DNA from 4 places in the Lysinibacillus sp. NPDC059133 genome. Region 2 is predicted to be linked to each of the others. Evidence: riboswitches for the same ligand, from Rfam matches in the RefSeq annotation. Region 2 holds a riboswitch; each other region holds the start of a gene.
What was found. Region 2 has a riboswitch for cobalamin ahead of nikA (nickel ABC transporter substrate-binding protein). Riboswitches for the same ligand answer to the same signal wherever they lie in the genome.
Positions count from the first base shown of each region.

Region 1: linked by a shared signal. The riboswitch ahead of ACFXN8_RS19410 (ribonucleoside-diphosphate reductase subunit alpha) and the one ahead of nikA (nickel ABC transporter substrate-binding protein) in region 2 are both predicted to bind cobalamin.
Region 3: linked by a shared signal. The riboswitch ahead of mmgD (citrate synthase) and the one ahead of nikA (nickel ABC transporter substrate-binding protein) in region 2 are both predicted to bind cobalamin.
Region 4: linked by a shared signal. The riboswitch ahead of ACFXN8_RS02290 (energy-coupling factor ABC transporter permease) and the one ahead of nikA (nickel ABC transporter substrate-binding protein) in region 2 are both predicted to bind cobalamin.

Region 1 is NZ_JBHZDH010000044.1:24,631-28,028, reverse strand. It holds gene ACFXN8_RS19425 (bifunctional adenosylcobinamide kinase/adenosylcobinamide-phosphate guanylyltransferase) at 1-233, shown strand, start outside; gene ACFXN8_RS19420 (ECF transporter S component) at 400-894, shown strand; gene ACFXN8_RS19415 (hypothetical protein) at 891-1,574, shown strand; cobalamin riboswitch at 1,684-1,869, shown strand; gene ACFXN8_RS19410 (ribonucleoside-diphosphate reductase subunit alpha) at 2,032-3,398, shown strand, end outside.
Region 2 is NZ_JBHZDH010000001.1:215,621-219,018, forward strand. It holds gene ACFXN8_RS01060 (hypothetical protein) at 1-290, shown strand, start outside; gene ACFXN8_RS01065 (DUF1572 family protein) at 464-1,000, shown strand; cobalamin riboswitch at 1,144-1,337, shown strand; gene nikA (nickel ABC transporter substrate-binding protein) at 1,583-3,202, shown strand; gene nikB (nickel ABC transporter permease) at 3,277-3,398, shown strand, end outside.
Region 3 is NZ_JBHZDH010000004.1:8,471-11,868, reverse strand. It holds gene prpD (2-methylcitrate dehydratase) at 1-314, opposite strand, end outside; gene mmgD (citrate synthase) at 413-1,534, opposite strand; cobalamin riboswitch at 1,726-1,920, opposite strand; gene ACFXN8_RS03345 (GNAT family N-acetyltransferase) at 3,167-3,398, opposite strand, start outside.
Region 4 is NZ_JBHZDH010000002.1:192,084-195,481, forward strand. It holds gene cobJ (precorrin-3B C(17)-methyltransferase) at 1-811, opposite strand, end outside; gene ACFXN8_RS02285 ((2Fe-2S) ferredoxin domain-containing protein) at 816-1,187, opposite strand; cobalamin riboswitch at 1,325-1,507, opposite strand; cobalamin riboswitch at 1,926-2,110, shown strand; gene ACFXN8_RS02290 (energy-coupling factor ABC transporter permease) at 2,434-3,180, shown strand; gene ACFXN8_RS02295 (energy-coupling factor ABC transporter substrate-binding protein) at 3,182-3,398, shown strand, end outside.

The DNA of each region.
Region 1 (3,398 bases), on a different contig from region 2:
AAGATCTTGAGGATGATGAGCCCCTTGTCAGAAATATTTTGACAAGACTAAAGACACTTGAAGAAAATTGTGCTTTGTATATAATAGTGACCGATATGGGACGTGGCGTTGTGCCAATGGAAAAACAGGCACGATTGTTGCGTGATACATGTGGGCGTTTGTACCAGGCATTATTTGCTGAAGCCGAACAAGTCGCACGCATTTGGTACGGCATTGGGGAACAAATCAAATGATATAGTTTCATAAAGTAGGCTCTTCATTAAAAGTTGGGGATGACATGATTGGGATGAAAGCTGACGACTCCTTGGGATTAGCGGCTCATCGGACGCCCCAGCTCGGAACGGAAATCAACCCAACGTTTTTATGACGAGCCAAATATTATAGGAAAGAGGAAATGGAATGGATCGACAAAAATTGATGAAATTGACGCTCACTGCCATGGTAGCAGCAATTTGTGCAGTGGGTGCAGTCATTAAAATTCCAACATTTATTTCAACTGCAGCGCTTGATTCTGCACCTGCATTGTTGAGCGTTGTATTTTTATCTCCAGTATTAGCTGGTGTTGCGGGAGTCATTGGGCATTTTATCTCAGCCTTAACTACTGGCTTCCCTCTAGGGCCACTACATATTATTATCGCGGTAGAAATGTTTATTGTTGTATGGATCTTTGGGGTAATGCATAAAAAAGGAATGCATTTCTGGAAATGGCCTGTGGCACTTATATTAAATGGCGTTGTGGCACCTTTACCATTTTACTTTATCATTAGTCCGGCATTTTACTGGGCGTCACTGACTAGTCTTCCATTGGCAACACTCGTAAATCTGGTGATCGTTGCAATTGTGATGCCAATTCTCTCTAAGGTGTTTGTGCGTAAGGAAGGTCGAGTACATTGAGAAATGCAATAAAAATAGGTGAGCTGTTTGCTACAACAGATAATGCCGCAGCAATTGGCGAAAAACCACAAGATGTTGTGTCTGCCCCAGACAAACTAACGGCATACTTAACGGCGCGTGTTACTTTTTTAGAGCAGCTTGCTGCAAATGCTTTACCAAGACATATTTTACTTGCTAATTTTTCAGGGGATGCTGCATGGTCTCGTTATATTGCAGGCATTCAGCAGGTTTTTGATGAGGTGAGTCTTATTTGTCCGCCAATAGACGGTAGCACAGAGTCCAATATGCCGACTTTACAATCAGGTTTGTCTATAACGATGCTTGGTGAGCAGCAGAAACGCACAGTAACTAAGTATGAGCAGCTAAGTTGGTACACATATGGGATGCCGCTTGTAGGCAATGAAATCCTTGCACAGCCTGAAAATGTCGCACAGCTACAACCTATTTTTCAAGCGTGGAAAGAGGGAACCGTGCAGCAAGTCTGGCCAGTTGGATCAAAAGGTCTGCAAGCAGAATTTACCCTACTTTTTGGCGAGCAACAAGTCAAAAGTTCATTAGATGTTGAGAAAACGGCTGGTCCATGTGCAGTAGTTTTGCTAGGAATACAGTTAGAAAAAGAGCAGCTAGCACAAAAATATTTTCCTAGAAATTTTGAAAAACTACGTAAAACTGCATTGTAATTGGGCTTGCTTCGAGAAAAAGTAGCACATTATAACTTGCAAGGGGCAAAACGCCTATTGCAACAATAAACACAATATGTTAGATTTGTTTAGGAGTTAAAACACTATATATAGTATTTGGACGAGCGGTACCAATGTGGTTTAAAAGGGAATTCGGAAAAGAGTCATCTTAGGCCGAAGCTGTCCCCGCAACTGTAAGTGCTGACAAATGATGACTAGCCACTGTGAAGAACGGGAAGGCCATCATTTGGAGGAAGCATGAGCCAGGAGACCTGCCGAGTTGTTCAAGACAGCAACACATTCTTCGGGGATTGAGAAGTGGAGGCGAGAGATTTGTCCACTTCTTAGTGTGCATGTCCTTCATTTCCATTTCCGATTTTACAGCGATCACGTAACCGATAGATGTTGCGTGATCGCTTTTTGTGTTGCTGGAGAAAGAAAGGGAGAGAATGTATACATGACAATTCAAATCGAACAGCAAATTGCTAAGCTCAAGAAAAGTTATACGGAGGATGAACTTGAAAGTTTTGTAAGGTTATCGGATCGTTGGCTACGAAAAAACGACAATGCCACATTTGAAGCATGGGCGGATGCGATGATTTTACAAACGCTTAGCCTAATTGATGAGGAGGAGCCATACTGGACATTTGTCGCAGCTCAAATTTATTTAGAAAAACTATATGATCAATTTGCAATGCGCCGTGAAGTTTCAGTAAAGGATGTTTATAAGGTATTCCCAGAACAATTAGCACACTATACAGAAGCTGGTTTGTATCATGAAAGTTTAACAACAAAATATAGTGAGCAGGACCTTCAAGAACTCGCTTCCTATTTAGAATCAAGTCGAGATGAATTGTTTACGTATATTGGCTTAAAAACATTAATGGACCGCTATGTAGTCCGTGATTACACGAAAACACCAGTGGAGCTACCACAGGAACGCTGGATGGTCATTGCAATGACTCTTATGCAGGATGAGACAGAAAATCGTTTAGAAAAAGTACGTGAATCTTACTGGGCAATGAGTAATTTATATATGACTGTTGCCACACCAACATTATCGAATGCAGGTAAAACGCATGGTCAGTTATCTAGCTGCTTTATCGATACAGTAGATGATAGTTTACAAAGTATTTATGACACGAATACAGATGTCGCAACATTATCGAAGTACGGCGGTGGTATTGGTGTTTATATGGGCAAAATTCGTAGCCGAGGCTCATCGATTAAAGGCTTTAAAGGTGCATCAAGTGGTGTTTTACCATGGATTAAACAACTTAATAATACGGCGGTTTCAGTCGATCAGCTTGGTCAACGACAAGGCGCTATTGCTGTCTATCTAGATGTTTGGCATAAAGACGTCTTTACGTTTTTAGATTTACGCTTAAACAATGGAGATGAGCGTTTGCGTGCTCATGATATTTTCACAGGGCTATGCTTACCGGATTTATTTATGGAAACGGTAGAAGAGCGCGGGGAATGGCATTTATTTGACCCACATGAAGTGCGAGAAGTTATGGGCTTTTCACTAGAGGATTTTTATGATGAGAAAAAGGGTGACGGTGCTTTCCGTACTAAATATGAGGAATGTATCGCGAATCCATTGTTAAGTCGTGAAGTCGTTCCAGCCATTGATATTATGAAGCGTATTATGCGCTCACAGCTTGAAACAGGCGTACCGTTTATGTTCTATCGAGATGAAGTCAATCGCATGAATCCGAATAAGCATGAAGGGATGGTTTACAGCTCGAACCTGTGTACAGAAATATTCCAAAATATGTCAGCGACTGAATTTGAGTCTATTACCCTTGAAGATGACGTTAT
Region 2 (3,398 bases):
AGTTTTCAGGGGAAATCACGAATGTAGGTTTGAATTTTATGGATCCTTTGTATTATCATGCGATGACACCGGATAAAGGTTTCGCGTATGTATACTATAATTATGATGAGGCAGACAAGCGTATTTATCAAATGAGTACAAAAGCCAATGAGTTTTATACGTATTATAATGGCTATGCATATCAAATAGGCTATCAATTAAATGGTGATCAACAGGAAGCACAAGAAAAAATGGTTGCTCTTGCGAGGGAATTTATCTCGCACATAAATTCAGCGAAAGCAAAGAAGTAATGTGGAAAATAACTGCCTGCTAAAGCTCGATTGGTGAGGGGGGAGCGATCAGTGGTGATAAAGAACCCCTCGTGAGTAAGTAATACTTTATTTTTGGCAACAACTAGTTACCAAAATGACACATCTCATTCAGTCTATATTAAAATAGTAGAAAAGGGATGGGGGGTTCAACAATGACAGTAGCGCAAACGTATTTAAATGTTGTCCAGAAAAGATTTAGAAGTGTCAAAGAGCTAGGCGATAAAACACTCGACCAACTGGAAGAGGCCCAATTGCACTGGGCGTATAATGAAGATTCAAATAGTATCGCAGTGATTGTAAAACACGTTAGTGGAAATATGATATCGAGATGGACTGACTTTCTTACGACAGATGGTGAGAAATCAACGAGAAATCGTGATGATGAATTTATGGATAGCCTTCAGACAAAAGAAGAGGTAATGACAGTATGGGAAAAGGGCTGGCAAGTATTTTTAGATGCTTTACAAAAATTAACGGAAGCTGATTTACAAGGGTTTGTAACGATAAGGGGAGAACGACATTCCGTGATAGATGCGATTGAAAGACAAATGTCCCATTATTCACAACATGTCGGTCAAATCGTTTGCATTGCTAAGCAAGTAAAGGGTTCTGAGTGGCAAACAATAAGTATTCCAAAGGGACAATCTCAGCCTTTCACAGAATCAATGTTAAAAAAACATCAACAATAGAAATGGGGCCGTCTCACTAGTGTGAGATGGCTTTTTTGATGGAATATACATACATATCTTTGTTTAAAAATCGCAAAACTTTATTATATTCAGAAAATAAAATTGACGTGTATCTTTGAAGCGTGTTATGTTTAATACAAAATTTAATATGTAACATTACAAGTTTGAGTGAAAAAACTTTTTCACTTAATTTAAAGGAAAATGGGTGTAAATCCCATGCTGTCCCGCAGCTGTAAATGAGGAGTTTTGTTTCAAATACCACTGAGTAAGTACTCGGGAAGGTGAAGCAAAATGAAGATTCATAAGCCAGAATGCCTGCTTGTAGTATGATTCATTGTAGATCTACGAAAGATAGGGAGATGGATGGAAGGCTTTTAATAATGAGTTTTTCTATCCTTATTCACGTGGAATAAGGATTTTTTTTATGCCTTTTTCTAATCTAAGTAATTTACATCAAAGTGAGGTGTAAATAAAGAGAGAGCAAAGTAATGACGATTACTTTGTATTTCAAGTTAGAAGTATAGTGGAGAAACATATATATTTTAATTTTCTAACACCCAAGAATAGACAGGAGCAATCATAATGATATTTTTTAAAAAATTATTACCGTTCATTCTAATACTGATGTTAACGATTTTAGCAGGCTGTTCAAGCTCGAGTGAAGGTAATGGAAGTAAAACTTCTAGCAAAAATAATAATGAAGGAAAAATGATAACAATTGGCTGGCCGCTAGATATAGGGCCTTTAAATCCGCATACCTATTTACCAAACCAAATGACTGCGCAAGCAATGGTATATGAATCATTAGTAGAATATAACGATGACGGGACAATATCGCCGAAATTAGCGGAGAGCTGGGAAATTTCTGACGATAAAACAGCTTACATATTTCATCTTAGACAAGATGTAAAATACTCTGATGGGACAGTCTTTAATGCAGATAATGTTATTCGTAATTTTAATGCAGTTTTAGCAGATCGTGATACACACTCTTGGATGGGAATGGTGAATCATATTGTAGATGTTGTGAAAGAAGATGACTATACAATTCGTCTTCAATTAGATGCACCCTATTACCCTGTATTAAATGAACTGGCTTTTGTGCGACCATTTCGCTTCTTAGGGGATAACGGATTCCATGAGGGAGATGCAACAAATAAAGGTATTAAAGCTCCGGTTGGAACAGGTCCATGGGTATTAACCGAATATAAAAAAGATCAATATGCACTTTTTAGCCGCAACGAACATTATTGGGGTGAAAAGCCACTAGTAGACAAAGTAAAAGTGAAAATTATACCAGATTCAGAATCTATTTCACTGGCATTTGAAAATGAAGAATTAGACTTAATTTATGGTCGTGGCATTATTAGCTTAGATAACTACACTTTCTTAAAAGACAGCAATCAATACAAAACGGCTGTATCTGAACCTTTATCTACACGTGCATTACTTTTTAATACACAATCTGGTCCTTTAGCAGAATTAAAAGTACGTCAGGCTATTCAATACGCTGTTAATAAAGAACAAATGGTTGAAAGTATTACCCATGGTACAGAAAAGGTTGCCAATACACTGTTTTGGGATGCTATTCCATATGCCAATATTGAGTTAAAACCAATCCTATTTAATCCAGAAAAAGCCGAGCAGTTATTAGATGAAGCAGGTTGGACATTAAAAAATGGTGATAAAATCCGTTCTAAAAATGGGCAACCTCTTACATTAGATTTAATCTATATTGCCACAGATGCTATCCAAAAACCCATGGCAGAATTAATGCAAGGGGAATTAGCTAAAATAGGCGTTCAATTAAAACTTGAAGGCGCTGATGTAATGGTAGGGCTCCAAAAATTAATGGATAATCAAGTAGATATTAATTTCTGGCGCACAAACGGTCCACCAACAGACCCACACAGCTTCGCAAACGAATCAGCAACACCGAATGCAAATGGTGTTTATGAAGCGAAATTAGGCCTAGAAAATGCAACACAAATTGATGACAAAATACATCAATTATTAATTGGGACAGATGAAGCGGAACGTGTGCAATTGTATAAAGATATTTTAACAATGTTCCATGACCAAGCATTATTTTATCCAATTTCATATGAAACGAATAATGTTATTTACCATAAATATTTGAAAGATTTTAACCCCCGTGCATCTGAATATGATATTCCTTATGCTCAAATGGATGTAAAGTAAGAGAATGAAAAGAGAGTGGGTCTATTATGACTCCTCTCTTTTTGCACTATGAAGACTAGGGAAGTGATGAAAAAATGTACGAATCAATTTGGCTTTTTTGTCTAAAACGAGTAATTACATTACCATTTGTTTTACTAGGAGTTTCAATCATGACCTTTTTATTTATTCGTTTTGTTCCAGTAGAGCCAGCGGAGGT
Region 3 (3,398 bases), on a different contig from region 2:
GCAAGCCATGTGTCATTGTAATCTAACCAGCGAATCATACAACCAATATTGAAAGCGCCTTTCACTGGATCGAGGACATAGGAAGTTCCTGGAACACGTGTACCATTTGGAACAACCGTACCCGGTACAACTGGTCCAAGAAGTTTCGTACATTCTGGATACTGTAAAGCCAAAATGCCACAGCCTAAAGTATCTAATAAAACATAGCGTGCCGTTTCGTATGCTTCTTCACTTGTAATCGTTGTATTTAATACGTATTCGGCAATATCAGTTAGTAATTGATCTGTTTTAGATAGTTCATTTGTTTTAATCATCTATATCTTCCTTTCAATGCATGAATTTGCTATACTAGTACGCTGATGGACATTGGTCAGAATGCCCATCAGCTCTATGGCGAGTTGTTAAAATTTGATTATACCGATAATTCTTCAAGGTTATGACGCTCGCCAATATAATTGACACGAGGTCTAAATAATCTATTATTGTCATGCTGCTCAATTACATGAGCACATAAGCCGATCGTTCGTGAGCCAAAGAAGATTGGTGTATATATTTCAATCGGCAAACCAAGCTTGTAGTACACTGGTGCCGCATAATAATCTAAATTTGGATACAATCCTTTTTCCTGTACCACCACTTTTTCACCAGCTTCACACATGTGATATAAGCGATCATCTCCTTGCTCCAAACATAATTTGTATAAAGCCTCTTTCATAATTTGCGCTCTTGGGTCCATCTTTTTCATATATACACGATGGCCAAAGCCCATAATCTTTTCTTTATTTTGTAGTTTATTTTTCAGCAATGTTTCAAAGCCTTCTACTGTTTTGGCTTCAAGAAGCATATACATCACTGCCTCGTTTGCACCACCATGTAAATTACCTTTCAATGATGCGACAGCCCCAGTTAAAGCACCATACAAATCAGATTGTGTAGAGGCAATAACACGAGCCGTAAAAGTTGAATTTGGCATCTCATGTTCACTATATAAAACAAGTGATTGATCAAAAATTTCTTCTTCTAACGCAGTTGGTTTTCTTCCAGTAATCATGTAATAAAAATTGGCACTATAGGAAAGCTTGTTATCAGGCTCCACAGCATCTTGACCATTTAATACACGATAACTATTCGCTACAATATTTGGCATACCACCTAAAAGTCTATATGCTCTCGCCAAATTCATTTCAGTAGAACGATCATTAATATGCTGATCATAGCCTGCTAAAACAGAAATCCCTGTTCTAAGTCCATCCATAGCATGTGTCCCATTGGGTAATAACTTGAAAATTTGAAAAATTTCAAGTGGAACCTGATAATTAGATTTCAACTTGTCCTGTAAGTCATTTCGTTGCTCGGTAATTGGTATTTCCCCTTGTAACAATAAGTAGACAATGTCTAAATACGAATATCTCTGTGATAATTCAATCAAATCATACCCTCGAATAACAATTTGACTTCCTACAGTGTCTAAAAAAGATAGCTTTGTTTCAGCAGCAATGATTCCGTCAAGACCTGGTGAATAATTTAACTCCATTCATTACAACCCCTTTGTTTAATTATTCTTGTAAGCGTTACCATTCAAACACGAAAGAACAACAAAAAAACAACTTCTACCCCTTTAGAAGTTGTTAATCTACAAAAGCATGACAGAGCAAAGAAACAGTGAATTACATGAATTCACAAAGATCATGCAGTAGCTAACACCTCCCTATCCTCGTAGGTCAATTGATGCTTACATTAGTGGCAGGTCTCCTGACTTATGATCAACGCTACAATAACACCTTCCCATTTTGACAACCAAAACAGTGGCCTTGTTATTGAACTCCTAAATACAGTTGCGGGACAGTGTTGGACTCTCACCAACTTCCCTTTTAATCAAATGGAACCAAATCCATTTGAACCGCCAAAATTTAGCGTATTCAATTTGTCTATTAACCTTATCATAGTGATTCAAAAACAATCAATATAGGTGAAATTCAGAAAAGACAAATTACAAGAAACTATTTTTCGTTTTTAATGAACTATTCTACAGTTTTTAGCACTATTTCGCATAAAAAAAGATTGTAAAACGGAAAAGGTAATTATTCACATGAAGAGAAAAGGTTTTATTTAGTAGGGGCGAACTCTTTTTATGAAAAACTTTAATAGGAATAGGATATATGTTGTGCAGAAAATCTATAACATTTATATGAGCCAACAACTGCGTTGGAAACGGTCAATCGAAAACAAGTATGAAAGAGCCAACTATTATTCTTGTTACCTATGATTTAGGTGATTCATAGACCATTTCTTGTGTTATCATTTGATTTGGTAACTCCCTTTACATAATCAGCGCTTGTATAACCTGTAAATAAACGGAAAGTCAAAATAAGCATGAAGAAAGGAATAAAATAGTTTGTTAATCTCATTATCTGTCATTCGTGATACAAAATAAAAAATCTACAGACAGATTGAAAGAAAGCATAAGAAAACCTTATTCTAAAAGAATAAAGAAAGAAAACTTATAATAAATATTCATCCCTCTCCTTCCCAAGTATGGTATTTGAAACAAAACTCCTCGCAACGGCTACGGGACAGCTTGGAACTACCCCCATTTTCCTTTTAATTGAGTGAAAGACCTTTCACTCAAACTTGAAAAGAATGCTATGAAAATAGACTAAGATTAACATGCTCAATTGATCAAGCCAGTTTTATTTTTGGAATATAATAATGTTACGTAAAATAATGATAAATATAAAAAGGCCAGGGAGCTATAGCCCTGGCCATTCGTTTAACTTCTTTCAGTGGATGCCAAAGAATCGGCTTTATGCAAGCGCAAAGCCGATCCGAGGCATAATTGATTTTCTTTTTTATTTTTCTGAGATGTTGGTTTGGAATAAAGTTTGATCTAAAATATCCCCAAAATCCATATTTAAAGTTAAATGATAAGAACTCGCTTTGAAAAATGATTGATCAAAACGGGTTAATTCTTTGTGAAATACTATGCGATTTTTATAATAAAGTTTGATCATTTTCTACCTAGTAATTCTAAAACAATCGCGCCCGATTGCGGTATAAATATTATATTTTTGCTAAGACAGAGTTAACAAAATCGTTTTTTTCTTCTGGATATTTGTGTTTATTATGGGTCGAGACGTTGAAAGCTTACATTTCTTTTAGAGAGATCCTATTCTACTATGGATTCTGTTATTTTCTCATCTAGATTTTTAATCGCCAACATCGAATTATCCTGAATGATGCCTGTATCTACAAAACCAAATGAAGCGTATAATGTTTTAGCTTTGACATTACTTGTTCTATAAAAGAGGGCTACATATTCTGCTTCCCCATATGGCATATTTTCAATATCCATCAACATTTTTTCAAAGGCAAGTTTGCCATATCCTTTCCCCTGGTAA
Region 4 (3,398 bases), on a different contig from region 2:
TTTCTTCTTTAAGTCGTTGATGTGGTCGTAACGGTTGTTTTTCCTCACCAAGTGTATATTTACGCTGATAACCACGTGGCGTAATCATTTTATTGTCGTAAAAGAATGTTGTTGAATTACCGATAATAACCGTTGTTAACATACCTATATCATGTTCAAGCATTTCTGCTAAAGTAGTCATCGTAATCTCCTGACGGTCACGATACGCGCTTTTCACAAGTCCAACCGGCGTATCTGGAGAACGATATTCCAATAAAATTCGTTGTGCCTCTACAATTTGTCTCGTACGACGTCCACTTTTCGGGTTATAAAGAGCAATAACAAAATCCGCCATTGCTGCCGCTTCTACTCGTTTTGCAATTAAATTCCAAGGTGTTAAGTGGTCACTTAAACTAATGGTACAGGCGTCATGCATAATGGGAGCACCTAGTAAACTGGCACATGAATTAATAGCTGAAATACCTGGAACAATTTCTACCTCGATACCAGTTGCTTCTGTCCAGCCTAGCTCGATTAATACCTCATACACTAATCCTGCCATTCCATAAACCCCGGCATCCCCACTGGAAATGACCGATACGATACTTCCAGCCTCTGCTTGACGCACCGCTTCTTGAGCACGTGAAACTTCCTCTGTCATACCAGTACTAATAATCGACTTTGCACTAACTAAATCCTGAATCAGTTCAACATAAGTTTTATAGCCTATAATCATATGACTTTGTTGTAGTGCTTCCACAGCACGAGTCGTAATATGTTTAAAGTCTCCAGGGCCAAAGCCAACTACGAAAATCTTACCTTTTTGAGCCATTTTGTTACCCCTCTTTCACCTTTTCAATACCTTTAATGGCTGTTGTTTGCGCTGTACGCTGCAACAAACCTTCACGCAATGTAAAAACATGCTCATTATGTAACGATTCATGATTTAAATCTTGTACGAGTGCCTTCGCATGCTCCGTTGTCGACACACGGTACCAATTCCCCTGAGGATAAGCGATGACAACACAAGCATCCTTACACCTACCATTACAGCGGGTCCTTGTTGTATGTATTTCCTGATCAAGCGCTAGCAACTGTATTTCATCACGAATTGCCTGTGTAATATCTTCAGCATCTTTTTTCATACAACTACTACCATTGCATATAAAAAGATGTGTTTTCATCCCCTCTAAATTCCAAGTTGTCATAGTTGTTCTCCCCTCATTTGCTTTTAGGAAAAAGAAAAACCTTTACTCTAGTCGAAGAGTAAAGGTTTAGTAGAAGCCAAATAAAAACGAATATACGGGTACTCGCTCTCGCTTCAACTTCTCCCTCCGAAAAGTTTGCATGCATTATCACATAAGCAGGTTTCCTGACTTAAGCTTCCTTTTACTTTCGCGCCTTCCTAGTTTTCACTAGTGGCATCCGCGATTTCATCAGCTATTACAGTAGCGGGGGCTGTATCGGATTCTCACCGATTTCCCTATTATCTTGAAAATATTCAAGCACTTATGGATGTTTTATATGAATTTATATTATATCAATTATGCCTCGGCATAATTGCGTCCGGAATCGGCTTTGTGCTTGTACAAAGAACTCATTTCCGATTCCGTGACATCCGCCGGAGGCTTTAACTTCTTTCAGCAGGTGTTTGGAACCCGCTGAAAAGTAACTTAAATCTGCATTCATCTCACTACCTATAGAGGTGGGAGACTTCTGCTGAAAGAAGTTTAATGTAATAGAAAACTGTTTCTATCATATCTTATTATTTAAAAAATTCAATATTTCTTTTTTAATTTGTGACAATTTTTTTAATATTTCATAGCAATATGTGAAATCTTTATCTATTTATCAGAATTTTCGACATAGAATCTCAATTTAAAATTTTTTCATAAAAAGTATAGCATATATATGGAAAATCATGTTACACTTTGTCGTGAAATCTCACAACTTCATCTTTTTTCGGTGCGAATTGTTCATCATTTCGCTTAAAAGGGAAGCCGGTTCAAGTCCGGCGCGGTCCCGCCACTGTACTAGGGAGTTTTATAGAGAACGTCACTGTCCAAAGGATGGGAAGGCCTATAAAACGTTGAACTAAAGCCAGGAGACCTGCCGAAAAATATGTGATCGTTTCAACCTACGAGGATAGGTGTGCGGCTGAGCAGATTAGAATTTTATTTGCATTTTTAGCTATGCACTTTTCCACAAACGGAGAAGTGTTTTTTATTTTCATTCAAAAGAGACCCCATCTCAAGGTGGCAGATGAGTACAGATATGGTTCCGGCTTGGTCAAAACATCTACTGAATGAAAATAAAGCCTCCGGCGGATGTCACGGATTTTCAAAGGAATGAAATGTGCTGGCACAATTCAAAATCCTGATGCAATTACGCCAAGGCGAAATTGTTTAGTTCGCATACTAATTCGAAAAATTTTAATGTGAGGAGGAGAGATATTTGAAATTCTCAGGTTGGAAGCTTAGTTATTTCTTATTGGCATTTTTATTCGTGCCAAATCGTGCATTTGCGATGCATATTATGGAGGGCTTTTTGCCAATCGAATGGGCGATTTTTTGGTGGGTCTTATCGATTCCATTTATTATTTTAGGATTACGTTCTATTCGTAAAACTATTGATGAAAATCCTGAAACAAAAATGATATTAGGGCTATCGGGTGCTTTCGCCTTTGTGCTATCAGCTTTAAAAATCCCTTCTGTAACGGGAAGTTGCTCGCATCCTACAGGAGTTGGGCTTGGGACAGTTCTTTTTGGACCATTAGCGATGAGTGTTATCGGAACAATCGTATTATTATTCCAATCTTTACTTTTAGCCCATGGCGGACTTACAACTTTAGGTGCTAATGCCTTTTCTATGGCAATTGCTGGGCCTATTATTGCTTATTATGTTTTTAAGGGCTCACAAAAAATGGGGTTATCATTTTCAGTAGCCGTCTTTTTAGCAGCAATGCTTGGTGACTTAGGTACATATGTTGTCACTTCTGTACAATTAGCTCTTGCCTTCCCTTCTGAAATCGGAGGCTTTATGGCTTCTTTCACAAAGTTTGCTGGTATTTTCGCGTTAACGCAAATTCCTCTTGCTGTTAGTGAAGGCATTTTAACAGTGATCGTTATGAACTTCTTGAAGAAATACAATGTGAGTGAATTAAAAGCTTTACGTGTTTTCTCAGCAAAGGAGGCTCACTAACATGAAAAAAAATTTACTGCTCTTAGCAATTGTTGTGTTGCTAGCAATCTTCCCACTTTTTATTCAAAAAGGCGCCGAATTCGAGGGTGCTGATGGCGAAGCGGAGGCAGCAATTGGTGAAATAGATGTTAACTACGAGCCATGGTTTGAAAGTTTTTGGGAGCCACCAAGTGGTGAAATAGAAAGCTTATTATTCGCACTACAAGCTGCTATTGGCG